3 regions of the Blautia sp. AF32-4BH genome follow, and region 2 is predicted to be linked to each of the others. Evidence: a T-box and tRNA genes for the amino acid it is inferred to sense, from the RefSeq annotation. Region 2 holds a T-box; the other regions hold tRNA genes.
The links. A T-box is a leader RNA that pairs with one kind of tRNA and senses whether it is charged. The one in region 2 lies ahead of DWZ44_RS11805 (proline--tRNA ligase), so its partner is inferred to be a tRNA-Pro.
Positions count from the first base shown of each region.

Region 1: it encodes a tRNA-Pro, which carries the amino acid that the T-box ahead of DWZ44_RS11805 (proline--tRNA ligase) is inferred to sense. The anticodon was not compared.
Region 3: it encodes a tRNA-Pro, which carries the amino acid that the T-box ahead of DWZ44_RS11805 (proline--tRNA ligase) is inferred to sense. The anticodon was not compared.

Region 1 covers NZ_QTVL01000005.1:49,700-57,403, reverse strand. Annotated here, with positions in the region: gene tadA (tRNA adenosine(34) deaminase TadA) at 1-125, shown strand, start outside; tRNA gene DWZ44_RS07845 (tRNA-Ser) at 305-390, shown strand; gene DWZ44_RS07840 (RsmF rRNA methyltransferase first C-terminal domain-containing protein) at 563-1,996, shown strand; gene DWZ44_RS07835 (PcsB-like coiled-coil domain-containing protein) at 2,187-3,473, shown strand; tRNA gene DWZ44_RS07830 (tRNA-Pro) at 3,710-3,783, shown strand; gene DWZ44_RS07825 (Cof-type HAD-IIB family hydrolase) at 3,883-4,668, shown strand; gene DWZ44_RS07815 (response regulator) at 5,179-7,704, shown strand, end outside.
Region 2 covers NZ_QTVL01000008.1:172,102-179,805, forward strand. Annotated here, with positions in the region: gene DWZ44_RS11785 (YeiH family protein) at 1-692, shown strand, start outside; gene DWZ44_RS11790 (Cof-type HAD-IIB family hydrolase) at 748-1,563, opposite strand; gene DWZ44_RS11795 (alpha/beta hydrolase) at 1,895-2,725, shown strand; gene DWZ44_RS11800 (hypothetical protein) at 2,746-3,018, shown strand; T-box leader at 3,098-3,399, shown strand; gene DWZ44_RS11805 (proline--tRNA ligase) at 3,580-5,283, shown strand; gene DWZ44_RS11810 (NUDIX hydrolase) at 5,358-5,861, shown strand; gene DWZ44_RS11815 (dicarboxylate/amino acid:cation symporter) at 6,012-7,310, opposite strand; gene rfbD (dTDP-4-dehydrorhamnose reductase) at 7,310-7,704, opposite strand, start outside.
Region 3 covers NZ_QTVL01000001.1:225,376-233,079, reverse strand. Annotated here, with positions in the region: gene DWZ44_RS01115 (LacI family DNA-binding transcriptional regulator) at 93-1,121, opposite strand; tRNA gene DWZ44_RS01110 (tRNA-Pro) at 1,217-1,290, opposite strand; gene DWZ44_RS01105 (sporulation initiation factor Spo0A C-terminal domain-containing protein) at 1,556-1,912, shown strand; gene ilvC (ketol-acid reductoisomerase) at 2,071-3,090, opposite strand; gene ilvN (acetolactate synthase small subunit) at 3,249-3,755, opposite strand; gene DWZ44_RS01090 (glycoside hydrolase family 2 protein) at 3,877-5,679, opposite strand; gene DWZ44_RS01085 (AEC family transporter) at 5,787-6,731, opposite strand; gene DWZ44_RS01080 (aldo/keto reductase) at 6,728-7,704, opposite strand, start outside.

The DNA of each region.
Region 1 (7,704 bases), on a different contig from region 2:
AGGTCGAGCGCGGCGTGCTGAAAGAAGAGTGCTCGGAGATGCTGAGTGCGTTTTTCCGGAGACTGCGGGTGGTGAAAAAGAAGAAAAAAGAAGAGAGGAAGAGGGCGGAAGAAGGGAAAGAATAAAAGAAGAGGCAGCATCGGGATGGGATGCTGCCTGAGGAAGATTATTTGTTTGAGTAAGTTGCACTTTCGAATATTTCCGTAAAAAATACAATCCCCGCATTTCCAGCAGAAACCATCGAAAAAATCATTGACGAATCCCGAAAAAAGCACTATAATATATGATGTATTTGACAAAATACGGAGAAGTACCCAAGAGGCTGAAGGGTCTGGCTTCGAACACCAGTAGGTCGGAAACGGCGCAAGGGTTCAAATCCCTTCTTCTCCGCTATGCAAAAAAGAGACAGCAAAAAGATTGAAAAATCGAAAAAGCTGTCTCTTTTTCTGTGAGAAATTATGAAATAGATGCAAAACAAAAGAAACAAAGACAGAAAAAGCATCGCCAGTTCACGAAAAGGGACCGATGCACAACAAAGCAAAATAAAAAGGAGAGACAATACATGGCGCAGTTACCACAGGAATTTCTGACCCGCATGCAGGACATGCTGGGCGATGAATTTGATGCATTTTTAACTTCCTACGACGCACCCCGCACAGCCGGGCTGCGTGTGAATACAAAAAAATGCCGGACCGAAGATTTCCCGCCGCTTGTTCCGGGAACGTGGAAGAAAATTCCGTGGATTCCAAACGGCTATTTCGTGCCGGACGGCATGCGCATGGGCCAGTCTCCGCTGTATGCGGCAGGCGTCTTCTATCTGCAGGAGCCAAGCGCCATGACCCCGGCGTCCCGCCTCCCGATCGAACCGGGTGAGCGTGTGCTCGATCTCTGCGCCGCACCGGGCGGCAAGGCAACCGAGCTGAATGCGCGCCTGAAAGGAACCGGCCTTCTTGTCGCCAATGACATCAGCAACGCCCGCGCCAAAGCACTGCTGCGCAATCTGGAGCTGTTCGGAAGTGAAAACGTGCTTGTCACCAATGAGACACCGGCAGGCCTTGCAGACGTCTTCCCGGGCTTCTTCGATAAAATCCTCGTGGATGCACCGTGCTCCGGCGAGGGCATGTTCCGGAAAGATGAGGCAGTCATCGGCACCTGGACCCCGGAGCGGCCGGATTTCTTTGCGGATCTGCAGCGCGAGATCACCTCGAATGCTGTCAAAATGCTGCGTCCGGGCGGCCTCATGATGTATTCGACGTGTACCTTCGCCCCGCAGGAGGACGAGGGAACCGTTTCTTTCCTTCTGGAAAACTTCCCGGAAATGGAACTGATCGAGATGGAAGGCTACGAAGGTTTTTCAAAAGGCAATCCAGTCTGGGGAAACGGCGATCCGGAGATTGAAAAGACCGTGCGCATCTGGCCGCATAAAATGAACGGCGAGGGCCATTACCTTGCCCTGTTCCGCAAAAAAGGCGAAGCCATTCCTTATGAGACAGAAGAAAAACCGATCGAAAAGAAAAACAAAAAACAGAAAAACCGGAAAAAAGACCGTGGAACGGAAGCACCGGGTCCGTCGAAAGCAGAAAAACAGATCCTTTCCGATTTCCTGTCCCGGATGACAGCACCGATCCCGGTGGAGGAACTGGAAGTCCGCGCCGGAAAAGTATACCATTCCCCGTCCCTGCCGGATGGCGTGCGGAATCTTCATTTCCTGCGGAACGGTCTGTATCTCGGTGAACTGAAAAAAGACCGTTTCGAGCCGTCACAGCCGTTTGCCGTGACACTCTCCGCGGACAAGTTCAAAGATTACATGAATTTAAAGGCAGATGACGAGCGTACCGAAAAATATCTTCACGGTGAGACAATTTCCGTAGAGCCGGGAGAGACCGCATCGCCGTCAGGCTGGAAGCTGGTCTGCGTCGATGGATTCGGCCTTGGATGGGGCAAACTGGTCAATGGAACCTTGAAAAATAAGTACCCTGTTGGATGGAGAAAGTAGAAAAATCATGCCAGTTTTTGCAGGAAAAACGTCGAAATATTACAAAGTTATTAACAGAAATTAAAAAAGACTTTCATTTCAGACATACTTGTGTTATAATGGCAAAGTACGGCGGGAAAAAAGGCCCATTTTCCGCAGTAACTTGGAGTGACAATCAGCAACAGAACGTAATAAGTATGAGGTGTACGACATGAAAAAAAAGAAATTATTCAGCCTGGTTTTGGCCACAGTGCTTACGGCAGCAACCGTTCTGCCATGCTATGGTGCCAGTACAAAGGAGAAAATTTCAAATGCTCAGGCAGAACAGGCTGCCGCACAGTCTCAGCTTGACAGCATACAGAGCAGGATTGACGAACTCAATTCCAAAAAGGGACAATCAGAAGAATATCTTTCCGAACTGAACCAGCAGCTGGACGATCTGCAGAACCGTCTGCAGGAGCTTCAGGATCAGTATGATGCGAAGCAGAACGAACTGGTACAGATTCAGGCAGATCTGGAAGATGCAAAAGCAAAAGAAGAAGAGCAGTACGAGGCGATGAAGCTCCGTATCCAGTATATGTATGAAAATTCCTCCGGAAACGGATACATGGCAATGCTCTTTTCTTCCAAAAGCATTTCAGAGCTGATCAGCCGGGCAGAATACATACAGAAAATTTCCGATTTCGACCGCGATCTTATGCAGGAGTATGAGGACACGGTAGACCAGGTAAAAGAAAAAGAAACACAGGTGCAGGAAGAGCAGGCAGCGATCGTAGAACTGCAGCAGCAGAGCAGCGATCAGCAGGAAGCCATTCAGGAGCTGTACGCAGCAGCTTATCAGGAACTCCGTACCTACTCCGCAGAGCTGGACGATGCAAAATCCAGCGAGAGTGCACTGGTAGATGAAATCAACAGCAAAGCAGATGCAATCAACGACCTGATCCGTCAGGCGAAAGAAGAGGAGATTGCAGCGCAGAAGAAAGCAGAAGAGGAAGCAGCCGCCGCACAGCAGGCTGCCGCAGAAGCTGAGGCAGAGGCCGCCAGAAAACAGGCAGCCGAGGCCGCAAGAGTCGCAGCCGCAGAAGCAGCAAATGCCGCAGCGAAAGCAGATACCGATACAAGCAGCAGCTCCGGAAGCAGTTCTTCGGACAGCAGCGCATCCTCCACGACAACGGGGAGTCCATCCGCGTCAGATACTTCCAGCAGCTCCTCCAGCGGAACATACCTTGGAAGATTTAAACTGACAGGCTATTGCTCCTGTTCCATCTGTACCGGACAGTGGTCCGGCGGATCCACCGCGAGCGGAACCACACCGACCGCAGGAAGAACGATCGCCATGGGCGGTGTACCATTCGGAACGAAACTGATGATCAACGGCCAGGTTTACACGGTAGAAGACCGCGGAACCGCTTACGGCCACGTAGACATCTTCTGCAGCAGCCATTCCGAGGCGCTGAGCTTCGGCGTGCAGTATGCAGATGTATATCAGCTGAGCTGAGAAACAAAGATAAGAGATATGCCGGAACAGAACTTCCGGCATATCTCTTTTTTTGACTTTCTCAGAAACTGTCATTCTAAAAGAACACCAAAAAGGCCGCAAACCCGTGTGAAATGTACCTTTTGAAGCAATAATAAAAAAAATTAAAAAAATTTCAAAAAAGGTGTTGACATTCCTATAGACATCATATATAATAGCTATTGTTGACGGACGAGAGTTCAGAAAACAAATAAAATCGAAGCGTGGCTCAGTTTGGTAGAGCGCTGCGTTCGGGACGCAGAGGTCGTGGGTTCGAATCCCGTCGCTTCGACTGGAATGAAAATGCCGAAAGCCTTGACAATCAAGAGCTTCGGCATTTTTTCGTATGTCAGAAAGAGAACAGGAAACAGTACACGAGGAGGAAATTTTTGTGAAAGCATTATTTTTTGATATTGATGGAACGTTACTGAGTGAGATTACAAAAGAAATTCCGCAGAGCGCGCTCGATGCATTGAAAAAGACAGCGGAAAAAGGAAATCTTACGTTTATTAATACCGGCCGCACCTGGTCGGAGCTGCCCGAGGAGCTGAAAAAGCTTCCGTTTTCCGGATTTCTGTGCGGCTGCGGGACCTATCTGCGCCGGGACGGCGAAATCCTGATGCATCAGACGATTCCGAAAAAGCGCTGTGAGGAAATCCCGGTTATTTTAAAGGAGTGCAGGATCGGCATGATTCTGGAGGGAACGGATAATGTTTATTTTTCGTCGGAGGTATCCCGTTTTCGGGAGGTCGAGCAGACCCGTGCCTATTTCGCTGCTGTCGGAATCGGACTCGCGGAGACAGCGGAGACAAAAGGAATCATTTACGATAAATTTTGTATCGTAACCGATGCACAGTCTGATATAGAACGTATGTACCGTGAATTTGAGCAGGAGTTTGATATCATGGATCGCCGCGGCGGTGTATACGAAATCGTTCCGCACGGCTGCAGCAAAGGAACAGCTGTGGACTATGCGCTGAAACAGTTTCAGCTGGAGAAAGAAGATGCATACGTATTTGGCGACAGCAGCAACGACCTTACCATGTTCCGGTGCGGCGCACACACCATTGCGCTTGGAAAACATGATGAGATTCTGGATCCGTACACAGAGTACGTAACCGATACCGTCGAGCGGGACGGCGTGGCAAAGGCGATGGAGCATTACGGATTGATCTGACAGAAAAAAAGAAAGCGAAGGGGCGCATTTGAAAAGAAATTTTCAGGTGCGCCCCTTTGGTTGCAATTTTCTGAAAAAGGAAACAAGAAAAGCAGCGTCTGAAAAGGTATGTGCATTGCAAAGTAAAAAATTTCATGGTAATATAAAAATGAGTTTTTATGTATATTTGTAATGATACCAGGAGGTGAGCGTTCAGAAGTTCCATGGAAACAGAAAAAAATCAGATAAATAAAAAAAGCCTCAGATACCGTTTTACAGCAGGAACGATCGGAGTAAGTGTCTGGCAGCAGGAATGAATGCTCACTTGGCAAAGCCTATAAAAATTGAAAACATAAAGAGAATTTTGTGTGAATATTGTGTGTAGTGGCTGCAACTTCTCAAATCCGTATACCTGTTTTTCACGTTTTGTAGGATATTATAACGTAAATGTAAAACTGGCAGGGACAGGTTCTCTGTATACAGATAAAAGCAGGATAATGAAGCATAAAACAGAGAGAGGATTTTTATAAAATGGAAAAGTATGAAGACAAAATATATTCTTTAGGTGAGGCTGTAACGGGACAGACACAGGCTATGTCACAGGCCGTACAGAAAACACTGGAAAATAACGGCGGGGTAGGTATAATGACAGGATCTTATGACCAAAACCTGTCTATTTTGTCTGTGAATAATCTGCTGTTGCATAGTACAGGATATACATTCGATACTTTCATGGAACAGACAAAAGGCTCATTGAGAAACTTCTTTTATGACGAGGAAGATAGACTGGAGCGAGACCGTTTTTTGCAGCTTCACGGAACAGGGGAAGCACAGATCCTTACAGCAGACGGTACAGTGAAAAATGTACGGCTTTGTAAAGAGGATGCGACAGATGAGGCGGGCAGACAGATCTGGGTTATGTCCGTACAAGTCAACTGGGATCATGTAAATTTGACACTGCTCAATGAGGCTATCTGTTCCGGCTTCTGGTATTTTGACTGTGACGAAAACAGTGAGATTGTGAATGCAAACTGGAGTCATGAATTCCGAAAAATGCTTGGCTATCATGACACTCTGGACTTTCCGAATAAACTGGAATCCTGGTCAGATCTTCTGCATCCACAGGATAAAGAAAGAGTAATGGTGCAGCTTCAGGCGGCAATTAAGGATAAGACGAACCAGATAAAATACCAGGTAGAGTATCGTATGAGAATGAAGGATAATCAATACCAGTGGTTTCGGGCATCGGCAGAAGTAATACGCCGTCTGGATGGTTCTGCCAGCAGGATTGCCGGGATTTTTATTAATATTGATGCGGAAAAAAAAGAGGCCATGCAGGCACAAAAATCTGCTGCTTTCCACCGGGCTTTTACGAAAGCAGACCTGTGTGAGTATTATGTAAATCTGGAAGCGAATACTTTTGATACCTTTAAGGTTGAACCGTCCCTGATGACAGTCTTTGAACAGAGTCATACATGGGATGAACTGATCCGTCATTTTGTGGATTCCTATGTTGTGGAGACAGATAAGAAGGCGGTATCCTCTTTTTACGACCGTGGTTATATTGCAGAAAGGCTGAAGGGTCTGGAAACCGAATTGGCTTTAGAGTGCCGTATCACTCTGAATGGAGAAGAACGATGGGTCCGCAATGTGGTCATACGTGGCGAAATAGAGGATTCAGAATATGCCATGATCTTTCTGCGTGATATCACAGAGACAAAGGTAGAGAGCGCACGGCATCTGCAGATGGCGGCGGATAATGCTTCCATGGAGCAGATAATTCAGAGTATTGTGCGTCTGGTTGACCGCTTTGTTGTCTGTGATCTGGAAAATGACAGATATGAATTCTATAACCTGAATGGACAGATGATATATAAACCTCTGGGATTCTATCATGATTTTCAGATGCAGGTTCTTGAAAAATATAAGACACTGGAACCATTGGAAACTATGGACATCCTGATCGCACCGGAAAATATCCGGAAGAATCTGAAAAGTGAAAATGATATTTATAAGTTTGAGTATTGCAGCCTGGATGAAAAGACTTATAAAATCGCTTCTTATATTCCTTTGGAATGGAAGAATGGAAAGCTGGAAAAGGTATTGCTGGCATCCATGGATGTGACACAGGAGAAGAAAGCAGAGATTGAATCCCGTCAGGCACTGAAAGAGGCTTACCGGTCTGCAGAAAATGCAAACCGTGCGAAAACAGAATTCCTTTCCAATATGTCCCACGATATCCGGACACCGATGAATGCCATTGTCGGCCTGACAGCAATTGCAGGAGCAAATATTGAGAGCCAGGACAGAGTCATTGAATGTCTCAGCAAAATTACAAAATCAAGCCGTCATCTGCTGGGGCTGATTAATGAAGTGCTGGATATGGCACGTATTGAAAGTGGAAAAATGACGCTGGCACAGGAGGATTTCAATCTGCCAGATCTGGTGGATAATCTTATAACACTCACAAAACCGGTGATTGATGAACATAAACACAATTTAGATATACACATTAATCACATTGAACATGAGAGTGTCTGTGGTGACAGCCTGAGAATCCAGCAGGTATTTGTGAATCTGATGAGTAATGCGGTCAAGTATACACCGGATGGCGGGAATATTACTTTTTCCATAGAGGAAAAGCCAAATGGATTTTCGGAACTTGGATGCTATGAATTTACGATTGAGGATAATGGGATCGGTATGTCACCGGAATTCCAGAAAATCATGTTTGATCCTTTCAGCCGCGCAGATGACCATCGGACAACCAGAGTCCAGGGAACAGGTCTGGGAATGGCAATCAGCAGAAATATTGTGAACCTGATGAATGGTAATATTAAAGTGGAAAGCACCTTACATAAGGGAACTAAAATTACAGTAACAATTTATCTGGAACTTCAGGAAAAAGAAAAAGAACAGGACAGAAATCTGATGAATCTACCTGTTCTGGTTGTGGATGATGATAAGACATGTTGTGAAAGTACAGTTGCCACATTGAAGGAGATTGGGATTACAGGCGAATGGGTTCTCTCCGGCAGAGAAGCCGTTGAGCGCTGT
Region 2 (7,704 bases):
GACTGAACTGGAAGACGAGCAGTCTCATCAACGCCGGCACGGGTATCTGCGGCGGTTCCGCGATCGCGGCAATCGCGCCGGTCATCGAGGCGACCGATATGGACATTGCCTATGGCCTCTCCGCAACGTTTTTATTTGATACGGTCATGATCGTCGTATTCCCGATCCTCGGTCACTGGATGGGCCTTTCGGATGCCGCGTTTGGCCTCTGGGCCGGAACTGCGGTCAACGATACCTCAAGCGTCGTTGCCACCGGTTACGCATTCAGCGAGGCCGCCGGTGATTTCGCCACCATGGTAAAACTGACACGGACCCTCGCCATCATTCCGGCTGTTCTGGCATTCGCCGCCATCAACGTACATCTGAAACGGAAGGCGCAGGCAGCAGAAGGAACCGCCGTAAAGGTAAGCATCAAATCCATTTTTCCATGGTTTATCTTAGGTTTTCTCGCCATGTCAGCACTGACCTCCTTAGGTCTTATCCCGGCAGGCACAGCAGCCGCATTAAAAACCATCAGCAAATTTCTGATGGTGGCCGCCCTTGCGGCCATCGGCCTGAACACCGATTTCAAATCCCTCTGCCGCTCCGGCGCAAAGCCGATGCTGCACGGATTCATCATTTCGCTGCTGGTAGTCCTGGTAGCGATTGCAGTCGAATTTGCGATCGGCATTGCGCCGCATGGGGTACTGTAAAGAAACAGAGAATTAAAAATCCAGGCATCCGTATAGGATGCCTGGATTTTTTAAATCAAAACGGGTTTGTCGTTTCCTTCAAAAACGTTTTCAAAACCTGCAGCACCCCGTTCTCCCAGTACGGCGGGCAGGTGTGTTTTGCTGAGGCGATGACTTCCGCTCGGGCGTTGGAGACGGCGTAGCTTTCGCCGGCGTTCTGAAGCATCTCGATGTCGTTTAGGTTGTCGCCGAAGCAGCAGACTTCGTCTGGGGTAAGGCCAAAGTAGTTCATCAGAAATGAGAGACCGGTCCATTTGCTGACGCCGCGGGCGTTGCAGTCCAACCATTCCTTACCGGCGACAGCGAGTTTTGCCTGATGTTTCCACGCCGGGATGAAATTTGGGGAGCAAAGCTCTTCACAGGAGGTTGGATGGTAGATCGTGAATTTGATAATGTCCTCGTTTTCTACCTTCGACAGATCCGGTACTTCGCGGACATCGAAGCCGTAGGAGTCGCGGAGCCAGTGAAACATGCGGCTTCCGGCATCTTCGGCGAGGCAGTAGTCCGGGGTGGCGGCAAAGCAGTCGCAGGACGGAAGTTCGTCGTGTACCATGCGGCACATGGATTTCCAGAGTGCCGTTTCCATCGGATATGTTTTCAGAATCTTTTCCGGTGTGCGCACGACAGTTCCGCCATCGGAGATGTAGAGCAGGCGGTCCTTGATCGGAGCGAAAAGCTTCTGTTCACTGGAAAACTGGCGGCCGGAACAGACAACAAAATGGATGCCCTGGTCGACAAGCCTGGAAACAACAGTCATATATTCCGGGTCGATCAGAAGTGTGCCGTCTTTGACGAGCGTTCCATCGACATCGGTTGCAATCAACTTTATCATAATAGAAAATCTCCTTATCTTGTCACAGAAAAAATTCAAACTACAGCAAGACCAGAAAATAACGCAAAAAAGGCAGTGCTGCAGGGCGCGAATTACAAGGAACGGATTTGAAGGCGTACCGGGGTACGACGAAAATCCGTGACGCAGTAATTCACGTTCTGCAGTGCTGAATTTTTTGCATTATTTTCTGGGATTGCTATAAACATGATTATATCGTGAATTGCTTCGGGGTGCAAGCCGGAACCGGAGGAACGCAAAACTCCACGTTGACGAAACGCAGAAATAAGGCGTAAAATAAAGAAAAATATATATCCACAGGGGGATTTTTATTATGGCATTTATTCAGGTAAGCTTCATGTCAAAAACTTTAATGCGCACCGTACCGCTGCAGGTTATTCTGCCGGTCGACAAATTTACCTTTGGGCAGCCGGAGCGCGAGGAAAAACCGTTTAAAACGCTGTATTTGCTGCATGGCATTTTTGGGAATGAGACAGACTGGGTTCATGGAACCAGAATCCAAAGATGGGCAGAGGAGAAAAACCTTGCCGTTGTCATGCCGGCCGGTGAGAATGCGTTTTATGTGGATCAGCCGTCCATCGGTGCCATGCACGGACAGTTTATCGGAGAAGAACTGGTTGAGATTACAAGAAAAATGTTTCCGCTGTCCAGAAAAAGAGAAGACACCTTTATCGGAGGCCTTTCCATGGGTGGTTTTGGCGCACTCAGAAATGGCCTGAAATATCACGATACCTTCGGGGCTGTGATCTGCCTGTCCGGTGCACTTCATGTGCTGGAAAATCCGGAAGAGAGCAGAGCGGACAGCTTTGCACATGAAGAAGGTTATTTCGGAAATCTGGTCGAAGCAGCAAAGAGTGACAAAAACCCGGCTGTTCTTATCGAGCAGTTAAAGGAAGCACGGAAAAAAGATCCGTCTGTCAATGTGCCGACCGTATTCCAGGCGTGCGGAACAGAGGACGGACTTCTGGAAGTAAACCGTCTCTACCATAAACGGATGGAAGAGAGCGGCATGGACATTGTCTACTATGAGAGCAAGGGTGGCCATGAATGGGATTTCTGGGATGAATGGATCAAAAAGGCACTGGACTGGCTGCCACTTGAGGAAAAGACGGAAGGCCTGAACAGCGGAAACGTAAATGTTTAAAGGAAAAAGGGAGACAGGCAATGCCAGAAACGAGAAATGACGAATTGTACCGTGCGTTAAAACACAACGGTTACCCGGACGACTTCTGCCGGGAAATTGCATACCGCCAGATGAACACGGACTTTACCGCCACGCGGATGCTCGGCTATCTCTACCGCGTCACAAGCCCGCGCGCCGAGGACGTTGTCGATGAGATGCTGGCTATTTTGAGTGACCGCAAAGCATGGATTGAGAAAAAACAGTCTGAGGAAGCCCAGGCGGCAATCAGCAGAATGTATCGGGAAGGCCTGTAACCTGGGCGGGCGTTTATGCAGAAAAAGCGGAAGGAACGGGCTTGCATTCTTTTCCGGTTTCTGCTACAATCAGTGCAGTGAAAAAGCGACGAAAAGAAACAGTAGCGACAGAGCGCATTCAGAGAGAAAGCGGCAGGTGAAAGCTTTTTGCAGAATCTATCGTGAACCGGTCTTGGAGCTGTGCACCGAAGAGAAGAAAATCCATCAGGGAAACTTTATTTCGTAGGCTGCACCGGGATCTCCCGTTACAGAGAAGGTACAGAGAGCAGAGATCACACGTATTACAAAATACAAAATCGTGGGGTACAAATGCTTTGTGTCAGAGTGCAGGAGTTTTCCTGAATTTAGGTGGTACCGCGGATAAAAAAATTCGCCCTAAACTGCAGCTTGCGGTTTAGGGCTTTTTTCTGTTTGAAAACGAAGCATCTAACTCGTTACTTCAGTGATGAGTTAGATGCGTAAAATGTTGACTAAAAGCTTAAAATCGGACAGGCTGGAATGTTCTCGCGTCTGGAAGACTTCAGATGTTGAAAACCCAAAGAATAAGGAGGAAATCAGAAAATGAAACTTGAAAAATTAGTAGGAGAGCGCTTCAAAGAAAGACCTGCTGACTGTGTCATCGACAGCCATGCTATTATGGTAAAAGGCGGATACATCAAATATATGGCAAACGGAATCTATTCTTCCTATCTGCCGCTGCGCCGCATTGTGCGCAAAATCGAGCAGATCCTGCGCGAGGAGATGGACAAAATCGACGGCCAGGAAGTGCAGTTCCCGGTTGTCATGCCGGCTTCTCTGTGGGATGAGTCCGGCCGTTACGATAGCATCGGCGATGAACTGCTGCGTTTCACCGACCGCAACAATGCCAAAATGGTACTCGGCATGACCCACGAGGAGGCAGCCGTACACCTTGTACGCGAGTATGCACAGAGCTACACCAAATATCCGTTTATGATCTATCAGATCCAGACAAAATTCCGTGATGAGGCCCGTCCGAGAGCCGGACTGATCCGTGTGCGTGAGTTTACGATGAAGGATGCTTACTCCTTCCATACCAGCCAGGAAGATCTGGAGCAGTATTACGAGAAATGCCACGCAGCATACGAGCGCATCTTCGAGCGTGTCGGCGTGCCGGAGGTGGTATCTGTCAAATCCGATTCCGGTATGATGGGCGGAAACATCTCCCATGAGTTCATGCTTCTGACTCCGGTCGGAGAGGATTCCATCGTTCTGTGTGATTCCTGCGATTACAGAGCCAACATGGAGGCAGCTGAGAACATTTCCGATATCGCAAGAGACGCAGAATCCGCTGCACTCGAAAAGGTTTATACACCGAACGTCCACACCATTGAAGACGTCTGCAATTTCTTCGGAGACGAGACAAAGAACTCCTGCAAAGCCGTTGTTTATCAGCAGAATGTTGATGATAAATACGTTGTCCTTTTCATCCGCGGTGATCTCGAAGTCAACGAGACGAAGCTGGTCAACTTCCTCGGCGAGCAGGTTCACGCAGCCGTGATCACCGAAGAATGCGGACTGAACGCAGGCTATATCGGACCTGTGAACCTGAAGGTGAACGGAGATGCCGTTGTTCTCTATGATAAATCCCTCGAGGGAAGAAACAACCTTTCCTGCGGAGCCAACGAGGCAGAGCATCATTACAAAGGACTCGACATGGAGCGCGACGTTCCGAATGCCGAGTATCACGATTTTGCAAAAATCCAGGAGGGCGGCATCTGCCCGAAATGCGGCAAAAAGACCGTGAAGATTTCCAGGGGTATCGAGGTCGGAAATATCTTCCAGCTTGGAACCAAATATACAAAATCCATGAATATGACCTATGTCGATGCAAACGGCGAGAGCAAGACCCCGATCATGGGATGCTACGGTATCGGTGTCGGCCGTCTGGCAGCATCGGTCTGCGAGGCACATCACGATGAGTACGGCCCGATCTGGCCGAAAGCTATCGCTCCGTGGCAGGTACACCTCTGTGCGGTCCGCGTCGATGACGAGGAAGTAAGAGCATACGCGGACAAGCTGTACGAGGATCTGCAGAACGCAGGCATCGAAGTGATCTACGACGACAGAAGCGTCAGAGCCGGCGTAATGTTTGCCGATGCCGACCTGCTCGGCATTCCGCTTCGCATCATCGTAAGCCCGAAAAATATGAAACAGGGCGTTGTCGAGGTTGCATCCCGCGATAAGACTCTGAAAACACAGATTCCGCTGGAAAATGTGATGGAAGAGATTAAACAGTATCTGTAATGATTCAGAACCATGCGAAAGGGAAGAAAAATCGCGATGGGGTTCGGAAGAAGTTCGACAGGAGAAAACACGATATGGAACTCTGGGATATCTATGATGAAAACAAACAGCCGACCGGCCGCACGATGAAGCGGAATGACTGGCATATGAAGCCGGACGAGTTTCACCTGACGGTGCTCGGCGTAATCGCAAGACCGGACGGAACCTTCCTTATCACAAAACGTGTCATGACGAAAGCCTGGGCACCGGGCTGGTGGGAGGTTTCCGGCGGCGCGGCACAGGCAGGAGAGAGCTCTTGGGAGGCCGTGCGCCGTGAGGTCAGAGAGGAAACCGGACTCGATGTGAGCAAGGCTGACGGCGGTTATCTCTTTACCTACCGGCGCATCAACCCGGATGAGAGAGACAATTACTTTGTCGATGTCTATCGCTTCGTGATGGATGTCAAAGACGAAGATCTCCATCTTCAGGAGGAAGAAACAGACGGCTACCGTTTTGCTACGTTGGACGAAATCAAAGGGTACGCCGCAGAAGGTAAATTCCTGCATTACGACAGCATCCGCCAGGCATTTGAACTGTAACAGAGAAATAAGATAATAAAAACGCGTTCCCGCCGGAAACCACAGGGGTTTCCGAAAACGGGAACGCGTTTTTGTAATTTACAGGATTCTTTCTTGCCGTAGGCATGCCTGAAAAGGGCTTTTCGTAAGCGCGTAAGCGGTTCCTTGCGGTTAATCGCGATTGAACACTTCGCGGTTGAGCGCCTTTTCCTGATGGCTGACAATCGTTGTGCAGACAGCATCGCCTGTGATGTTGACGGCGGTACGCAGCATATCGAGAATACGGTCGATACCCATGATAAGAGCGATACCCTCCGTTGGCAGTCCGACGGAATTCAGTACCATAGCCAGGGTAACAAGTCCGACGCTTGGGATACCGGCGGTACCGATGGAAGCCAGTGTTGCGGTAACAACAACCGTTGCGAGGTTTGCCGGGGTCAGATGAATACCGTACGCCTCTGCGATGAAGATGACAGCGACACCCTGCATAATGGAGGTACCATCCATGTTGATGGTTGCGCCGAGCGGAATGGTGAACGAAGAAATCTGCTTCGAGACACCCATCTTTTTGTTCAGTGTATCAATCGACATCGGGATTGTCGCGTTGGAGGTTGCGGTGGAAAATGCAAATCCCATAACCGGAAGGAATTTCTTCACGAATTTAATCGGATTCAGCCGTGTGAATACGAACAGAAGAACCTGATAAATGACGAAGCACTGCAGTGCCAGCGCCAGTGTTACATTTCCCATGTATTTCAGCATCGGTGCGAACGCAGAAAAGCCGACCGTTGCAAAGGTACGTGCAATCAGACAGAAAACGCCGACCGGGGCCACCTTCATGACCGTCATGGTCATTTCCATCATGACATCGTTAAACTGGCTGATAAAGTTGGAAACGACCGAAGCGCGGTTTCCGAGCTTTGCCAGCATTACGCCGACAAACAGGGCGAATACGATGATGGGAAGCATATCGCCGTTTGCCATGGAACCAATCGGGTTCTTCGGGATGATGTTGAGCAGTGTATCCACCAGGCTGACGCTGGAATCTGCTGCTGTCGAGGACAGGTCGGCTTTCTGAACCGCACTCATGTTAAGTCCGAGACCCGGGTGAATGAGCAGGGCGGTTCCAAGTGCGATGCAGACGGCAAGTGCTGTGGTAACAAGGTAAAAGCCGATCGTTTTTACGCCGACCTTTCCGAGGGTTTTGCTGTCTCCGATGGACATACTTCCGCAGACGAGGGAGCAGAAGACAAGCGGTACGACAAGCATCTGCATCAGGCGGATAAAGCCCTGTCCGATGACATACAGCACACCTTCTACGATGACGGTGTCCTTGATATAGCTGGACGGGATCCAATAGTGAATCACCACGCCGAGCAGCGCACCGGCCAGCAGGGCAATAAAAATCTGGGTGGAAAGCCCGGGCTTCTTTTTTGACTTTTCCGTTGTTTCTTTTCTGTTTCGGACCATTATTCGATTCCTCCGGTTTCTTCGAGATATTCTTTCAGTGCCGTTTTCCAGTCGAGCGGCTCAGGAATACCGGTCAGGCGGAGCATCATGTTGTCCAGAACAGAATAGGTCGGGCGGACATCATCGCGTGCGACAACCGGGTAGAGATCAAGGTCACCGGTTTTTCCGGTATACTCGAGGATGGTTCTTGCAAACTCATAGCGGCTGCAGCTTCCGGGGCAGACAACGTGGTACAGACCATACTCCTCGCTGTCGATAAAGTGGCAGATCACGCGCGCAAGCTCAAAAGCACTGGTCGGAGCCGCATACTGGTTGTTTGGAACCTCCATCGTGCCGCCCTTTGCCGCATTGCGGAGTACTTCGTCCACAAAATCGCGGCCGATCCCGTAAATCC
Region 3 (7,704 bases), on a different contig from region 2:
AAACGCCCCGGCAGACGGTTTTTCTTCTCGTCCGCCGGGGCGTCCCTGGCTTTCTTTCTTTGTTCACTTTTTCCTGTTTTTTCTATTTCTTTCTATCCCTGGCGCTTGCACGAGGAACGGCGCACCACAACCTCCCCCGAAACGAGAATCCGTTCTTTCGGCGCTTCCGGGTGCTCCTCCCGCCATAAAAATTCATGCACCATACGGCGGCCAAGCCACTTCGTATCGACATGAACGGTTGAGAAGAACGGATACAGCATCCGGTCCTCATCATCATCAAATCCGGTCAGTGCCACATCCTCTGGCACGCGCACGCCGATTTTCCGGAAGGATTCTGTCAATCTTTTGGCGATCATATCGTTGCCGCAGACAATCGCTTCCGGCAGTGTATCGTAGCTCGCCACAATCTTGTCAAAATTTTCCGGGTAATAAAAATGATCGCTCTCCATATTGGGGCGCACAAGCTCCTCATCGAGCGGAATGCCCGCCTGTTCCATCGCTGCAAGGAAACCGACATACCGGTCATGCATCGACTCATACGTGCTGCTGTGCTCACTTAGGAAACCGATCCGCGTCATGCCCTGCCCGATCAGATGGGACGTCAGAAGACTCACCGGCTGCACACCGTCCACACGCACGATATCGCCCATCGGCCGCTGTTCGATGCCGCAGTAATGGTCGAGCTGAAAGATGCGGTAACCCAGATTTACCAGTTTCTGCATATATTCCGGCGGCAGCATTTTAATGCAGAAGATCGCATCGATATTTTCATTCAGGCCGAGCGGCAGAATGCCGTTCTCCTCCTCCCGCTCCGTCACGACCGCAACGCGCGTCTGACAGTTATTGAGGCTCGCCTCCTCGGAGATGCCGCTCACGACACGGTCCCAATAAACAGCGGCATCCCGCGTACGCAGAACCATAATATTGTAATGCTTCTCCTGCGGTGCCCGAACTTCTTCCACATATACATTTTCGCCCAGATAGCCATTTCTTTTCGCCATCCGAAGAACTCTCTCCCGCGTCACCGGAGCTACCTTCGGATCATCCTTTAATGCCATGGCAACCGTATTCCGGGACAGTCCCAGCTCCTTTGCCATACTCTGTATCGTTACTTTCCCCATAACTTCCTCCCTGTTTTTTCTGCGCAATTCATTTTTCTTCCGCACACGTCTTTGTCCGTAAGAAAAAAAGTGCCGTAAAACGACACTCTTACCGATCGGGGCAACAGGATTTGAACCTGCGACCTCACGGCCCCCAGCCGTGCGCGCTACCAAGCTACGCCATACCCCGTAATCATGTTTTCATTATACCAGCGAACTTCTGAAAAATCAATGTTATTTTTCCCTCTCCCGTTTCATTACATTCATTTCTTTATTTCGTGTCATATTCTCTTTTATTTTACTATATTGTCACTTTTTCTTTCTGAATATGTAATTTTTCGACGTTTTCCACGTATCATAAGTGAAAGGGGAAAATCGTATGCCATACAAACTTTCACCTCTGGCATGCCCGTCTGCAAAGACTATGTAAAAACTGAATAAAAGGAGACATCGTAATGGAAACTGAAATTTACTTTCTACTACACTCTTTAGGAATTGGTGCAAAATACCGCGGATTTCGCTATCTCGCCTATGGTATCGCTTTATGCATGGAAGACGAAGATTATCTCCTTCGGGTCAGCAAAACGCTGTACCCAAAGATCGCGCAAACGTTTCAGGTATCGTCCTCCTGCGTCGAACGAGACATCCGCACCGCTATTTCCGTCTGCTGGACCCGCGGAAACCGTGATCTGCTCTTTTCGCTTTCTGTGCATCCGGTTCTGACAAAACCGACCAATTCCGAATTTTTTGATATTTTAAGTTCTTATATCAAATACTACCGTGCTTTTCCTGCCTGTCGTCAGGAGGCATAAAAAAACGAATACAGAAAAGATAACACTTCCGCGCCCTATCATATTGGGGGATATGCATGGCGCGGAAGTGTTTTTTCTATGATAAAACGATAGAACGAAAAAAAGGAGACTGCCCGCAAAGGCAGCCTCCCGATATGGATCATTTGACAGCAAACCGATTAGTTGTTGATCAGTTTGTCCTCGTTGCTCCAGCTGTACAGTTTTCTGACTTCTTCTCCGACTTTCTCTGACGGATGCTCTGCAGCTTTTCTTCTCATTGCACGGAAGTGAGCCTGTCCGCCTGCTGGGGACATATCCAGAAGGAAGTCTTTTGCGAAAGTACCATCCTGGATATCGGAAAGGATCTTCTTCATGGTCTTCTTGGTTTCTTCTGTGATGATCTTCGGTCCGGTGATGTAATCGCCGTACTCGGCTGTGTTGGAGATGGAGTATCTCATTCCGGAGAATCCCGACTGATAGATCAGGTCTACGATCAGTTTCATCTCATGGATGCACTCGAAGTATGCGTTTCTTGGGTCGTATCCAGCCTCGCACAGAGTCTCAAATCCAGCCTGCATCAGGGCGCATACACCGCCGCAGAGAACTGCCTGCTCACCGAACAGGTCTGTTTCGGTCTCAGTTCTGAAGGTTGTCTCCAGAAGACCAGCTCTTGCTCCGCCGATTCCAAGGCCGTAAGCCAGTGCTCTGTCCAGAGCTTTTCCGGTGTAATCCTGCTCAACAGCAACCAGGCAAGGAGTTCCTTTGCCAGCCTGATACTCGCTTCTTACTGTGTGGCCAGGTGCTTTCGGAGCGATCATAGCTACATCTACGTTCTTCGGAGGTACGATCTGTCCGAAGTGGATAGCGAAACCATGAGCGAACATCAGCATGTTGCCCTCTTCCAGGTTTGGCTCGATATCTTTTTTGTACATTGCAGCCTGTTTCTCATCGTTGATCAGGATCATGATGATATCAGCCTGTTTTGCAGCCTCAGCAGCGGTGTATACTTTGAATCCCTGTGCCTCTGCTTTTGCCCAGGATTTGCTGCCTTCATAAAGTCCAATAATAACATCACAGCCGGAATCTTTCAGGTTCAGTGCATGAGCATGTCCCTGGCTTCCGTAGCCGATAATTGCGATTTTTTTGCCTTCCAGTAAAGAGAGATTACAATCTTCCTGATAAAAAAGTCTTGCTGCCATTTTATTTTCCTCCATAATATATAGAATGTCTTGACCGGCGGCAGGTCGGTCAATTTATACAGCGAAAAGCATTTCTGCCTTTTGCTGTTTGTCAGGGAAATGAACTTTTCTATACAAAAATTTCATTCCTCTAGCAAACGTATGTAATGTGATCTGCGTTAATCGAGGTAACGCACATCGTGGGCTCCTCTGGAGAGTCCTGTCACTCCTGTTCTGGCCAGTTCCAGGATTTCGTATCCCTGTACCAGATTCAGGAACCCTTCGAGCTTTGACTGGTTTCCGGTCAGCTCTACAATCAGGCTTTCCTGTCCCACATCCACGATTCTTCCACGGAAGACATCGGAGATGGCGATGACATTGCGGCGTTCATTTTCATTCACACGGATTTTGACCAGCATCAGCTCTCGTCTGACACTCTCGTCCGGCTTCAGCTCTTTGATATCCCGCACATCGACAAGTTTTGCCAGCTGTTTTTTGATCTGCTCCAGAATCATTTCATCACTGCAGTACAGAACAACAGTCATTCTTGTGTATCGCGGGTCTGCTGTCACACCGGCGGTGATCGTCTCGATATTGTATCCGCGTCGGCTGAAAAGACCAGCTACTCTGCTTAAAAGTCCCGGCGTATTATCCACCAGCAGGGATAATGTTCTTTTCTGTTCCATAAACACCAACTTTCCTCCATCCGCAGGCGCCGCGGATTTTCAGCAATTTCTTACAACTTCCAACGCCTTATCCAATATATTAGCAACTTATCCTCACTTTGTCAACAAAAATTTTACCAAATTATTCTTTTGAGCAAAAATCTTTTGCCTCCTGTGGTTCCCATTTGCATACCTTCCGGTCATACGTAAGGATGCCGTTCGACTCCTCCTCGACATCGGTAAGCTGTGTGTAGACTGCTGCGGCAAGTCCCTGTTCTGTGAGTTCTCTTATCTTTTCTGCCAGTGCATTCATCGCTTTCTGGTACTGTGTCTGGTTCTGGTACGTGCGGTAGCCGAACGATTTTTCGGAGTAGAGATGCTCCTGTACCGGATACGTATAGCCGCCGTATTCAGAAAAAGCAAACGCGCGCTCCTCCGGTTTTACTTTTAACGGACGAAAGTAATTGTGAAGGCTCTTGATGTCCCCCGCTCCCTGATCGTACCAGCCGCTCGCGTGGTCGATCTGCCGCGTCGGATCGAGAGCGCGCACCATTTCTGTCATCTCCCTGGCATCAAACTGTCCCCATCCCTCGTTGAACAGAACCCAGAGCGACACGCACGGTGCATTGTAAAGCTGATGAACCGTCTCGCGGCACTCCCGCTTCCACCACTCTCTTCCCGTTTTTGAGGTCCGCGAAAAGAGCGGATAACAGTTATCCCTGAATTCCGTTGTCACAAACGGCAGTACGGTCGGAAGGTACAAAAGGAACGTCTGAATCGACCGGCCGCCGCCGTTGATCATATCCTGCCACACCAGCATACCGATATGGTCGCAGTGGGAATACCATCTTGCGCACTCAACTTTCAGGTGTTTCCGGATCATATTGAAACCGAGGCGTTTGGCCGTCTTAATGTCATAAACCATCGCCTCATCGGACGGCGGCGTGTAGAAGCTTTCCGGCCAATAACCCTGGTCGAGGACACCGTTCTGGAAATACGGCTTTCCGTTTAAGAGAAGACGCGTGATTCCTTTCTCATCTTTTCCAATGCCGAATTTGCGCATGCCGAAATAACTCTCGATGCGGTCTTCTCCCGCTTCAATGGAAACCCCATAGAGATGCGGATGTTCCGGGCTCCAGCCTGCAAAATTACCGAGAATCAGCTCCGCCTCGTTTTCTCTCGTCTCCCGGACGCAGATCACCTTCGCATCCGGCGCTTCGCTCTCCCGCACCGTAATTTTTTTCGTCAGTCCCGCATCCGGTCCGTTGAGGAAAACCCGTACTTTTACGCTCGCCGTATCATATTCCGGCGTGATCACGATGCGTTCCAGATACGTCTCCGGCACCCATTCCATCCAGACGCTCTGCCAGATGCCGCTCTGCGCGGTGTAAAACATGCCGCCCGGGGTAAGGCTCTGCTTTCCGCGGCCCTTCCAGTCCGTGTCCGTCTCATCGCGCACCTTGACGGCAAGCTCGTTCTCTCCCGTTTTGAGATACGGCGTAAGATCCACTGAAAAAGAAAGATACCCGCCGAGATGGCCTCCGGCACGCTTTCCGTTGCAGTAAATTACCGCATCCTGATCCACGGCGCCGAACTGCAGCAGCAGCCGTTTTCCGGCAGGAATTTTGGGAAGCTGAATCGTGCGGAAGTACCACAGATATTCTTTTGGAAGCAGCTGCCGCTTCACGCCGGACGCATCGCACTCCGGGGAAAACGGAACGAGAATTTTTCCGTCCCGCTGTTTTGGCATTTTCTGCGTTTCCGTGAACGCATACTCCCACCATCCGTTCAGATTTGTCCAGTTTTCCCGGCGCATCTGCGGACGCGGATATTCCGGAAACGGGAGCTCTTCTTCCGGATTTTTCCCAAATTCCGTAGAAAGGCGGAATTTTTTTCCTTCCTTTTTTCCAATCTGTAATGCTTTGACCGCATTTTTGAAGTCCATTCTTTTCCCTCTTTTTCTGATTTTTATGATTGATAAAAGCGTGCCCGGACAAAATCCCGGACACGCTTTTGGTGTACTGAAAATCAAAGCGGATATTCGCAATCCGGTTAGATAAACGCCAGCGTTTTCATCAGATACAGCCAGAACGTCAGCGTAAAGGCACTGCCGCACGTTGTGAGCATAACGGTGTTTGCCGTCAGACTTCCCTCATGACCCATATTTTTCGCCATGATAAAACTGCTCACCGTCGTTGCGGAACCCAGCATCACAAGGATTGCCACCAATTTTTCCTGACGGAAGCCAAGTATCACGGCGATCGGCAGAAAGACAGCTGCAAGACCGACCAGCTTAATCGCAGCTGCAGCAATCGACGGCCGGATATTCTTTGCCGCGCTCTTTGCCTCAAACGACGCACCCATCGCAATCAGGCCGAGCGGCGTTGCAAGTACCGCAATATTCTGCACCGTTTTCTGCAGAATCACCGGCTTTGGAATGCGAAGCACCGACCAGAGAAGTCCTGCAACGATCCCGAGGATAATCGGGTTTGTCACGATATTTTTCGCCGTCTTTTTCACAAAATCTGCCGTGATCTCCTCCCGTTCCGGACCGAATACCGCAAGAACGACAACCGCCATGATATTATACAGCGGCACACTGCTGATGATCATCAGCGGCGCCATGCCGGAATTTCCGTAGATATTCTGGATAAAGGCAATACCAAGGATCGCCGCACTGCTCCGGTACGCCGCCTGGATAAATTCGCCTCTTGCACTTCTCTCTTTTAAGAGATGGGAAAGTCCCCATACCGCAAGAATTGAGAGCAGTGTTGCAAAGAAGCAGAACAGAACGAATTTGATATCCCACACAGCGGAGAAATCAGAATCCGACAGGTCCTGGAACAGCAGCACCGGGAGTGCGATTTTAAACACAAATTTGTTCATTTTGCTTGTGAACGATTCGTCCAGAATACCAACCTTTCGAAAGAAAAGTCCCAAAATCATTGTCAGGAAGATCGGCATCGTCGCGTTCAGGCTGAAGATCAGATTACTCATACCAGTGTTTTTCCTGCCAGTACATTTTTATAATCTTCGTAGTTCTCTTCGAGAAGCTTCGGCGTATTCAGACCGTAGGGACATTTCTTCATGCAGGCGCCGCAGTGGAGACAACCTTCGATTTTCTTCATCATCGCCTGGCCGCGCTCGGTGAGCTGGTTGGCGGACGGGGAACGGCGCAGAAGCAGGCTCATGCGCGCGCAGGTGTTAATCTCAATGCCTGCCGGACATGGCATACAGTAACCGCAGCCGCGGCAGAAGTTGCCGGAGAGCTCTTTCTGGTCTTTCTCGATGATCGTCTTGATTTCATCCGTCATGGCAGGCGGACAGGCAATGTAGCTTAAGAACTCGTCCAGCTCTTTTTCTCTCTGGACGCCCCAGATCGGAAGCACGTTGTCGTACTGGTCTTCAAAAGCATATGCAGCCGCGGAGTTTGTGATCAGCCCGCCCGAGAGCGCTTTCATTGCGATAAAGCCGATATTTTTCTCTTTGCATCCCTGTACCAGTGCTTTCTCACGGTCCGTTGCCAGATAGCAGAACGGGAACTGCAGCGTCTCATAAAGACCGGACTCAATGATCTCCTCTGCCACGCTCATGCGGTGGTTCGTGATACCGATGTGGCGGATTTTTCCCTGTGCTTTTGCTTCCAGCATCGCCTCATACAGGCCGGTTCCATCTCCCGGCTTAGGACAGAAGGACGGATTGTGGAACTGATAGATATCGATGTAATCCGTCTTCAAAAGGGAAAGGCTTGTCTCCAGATCCTTCCAGAAGCCCTCCACATCCTTTGCCATCGTCTTCGTAGAGATAAAGACCTTCTCACGCATTTTCTCAAACGCTGCGCCTAATTTTTCCTCGCTGTCGCTGTAGGCACGCGCGGTATCAAAAAAGCGGATGCCTCCGTCATACGCTTTGCGCAGCAGATAAACAGCGTCTTCTTTCGTGACACGCTGTACCGGTAGCGCGCCGAAGC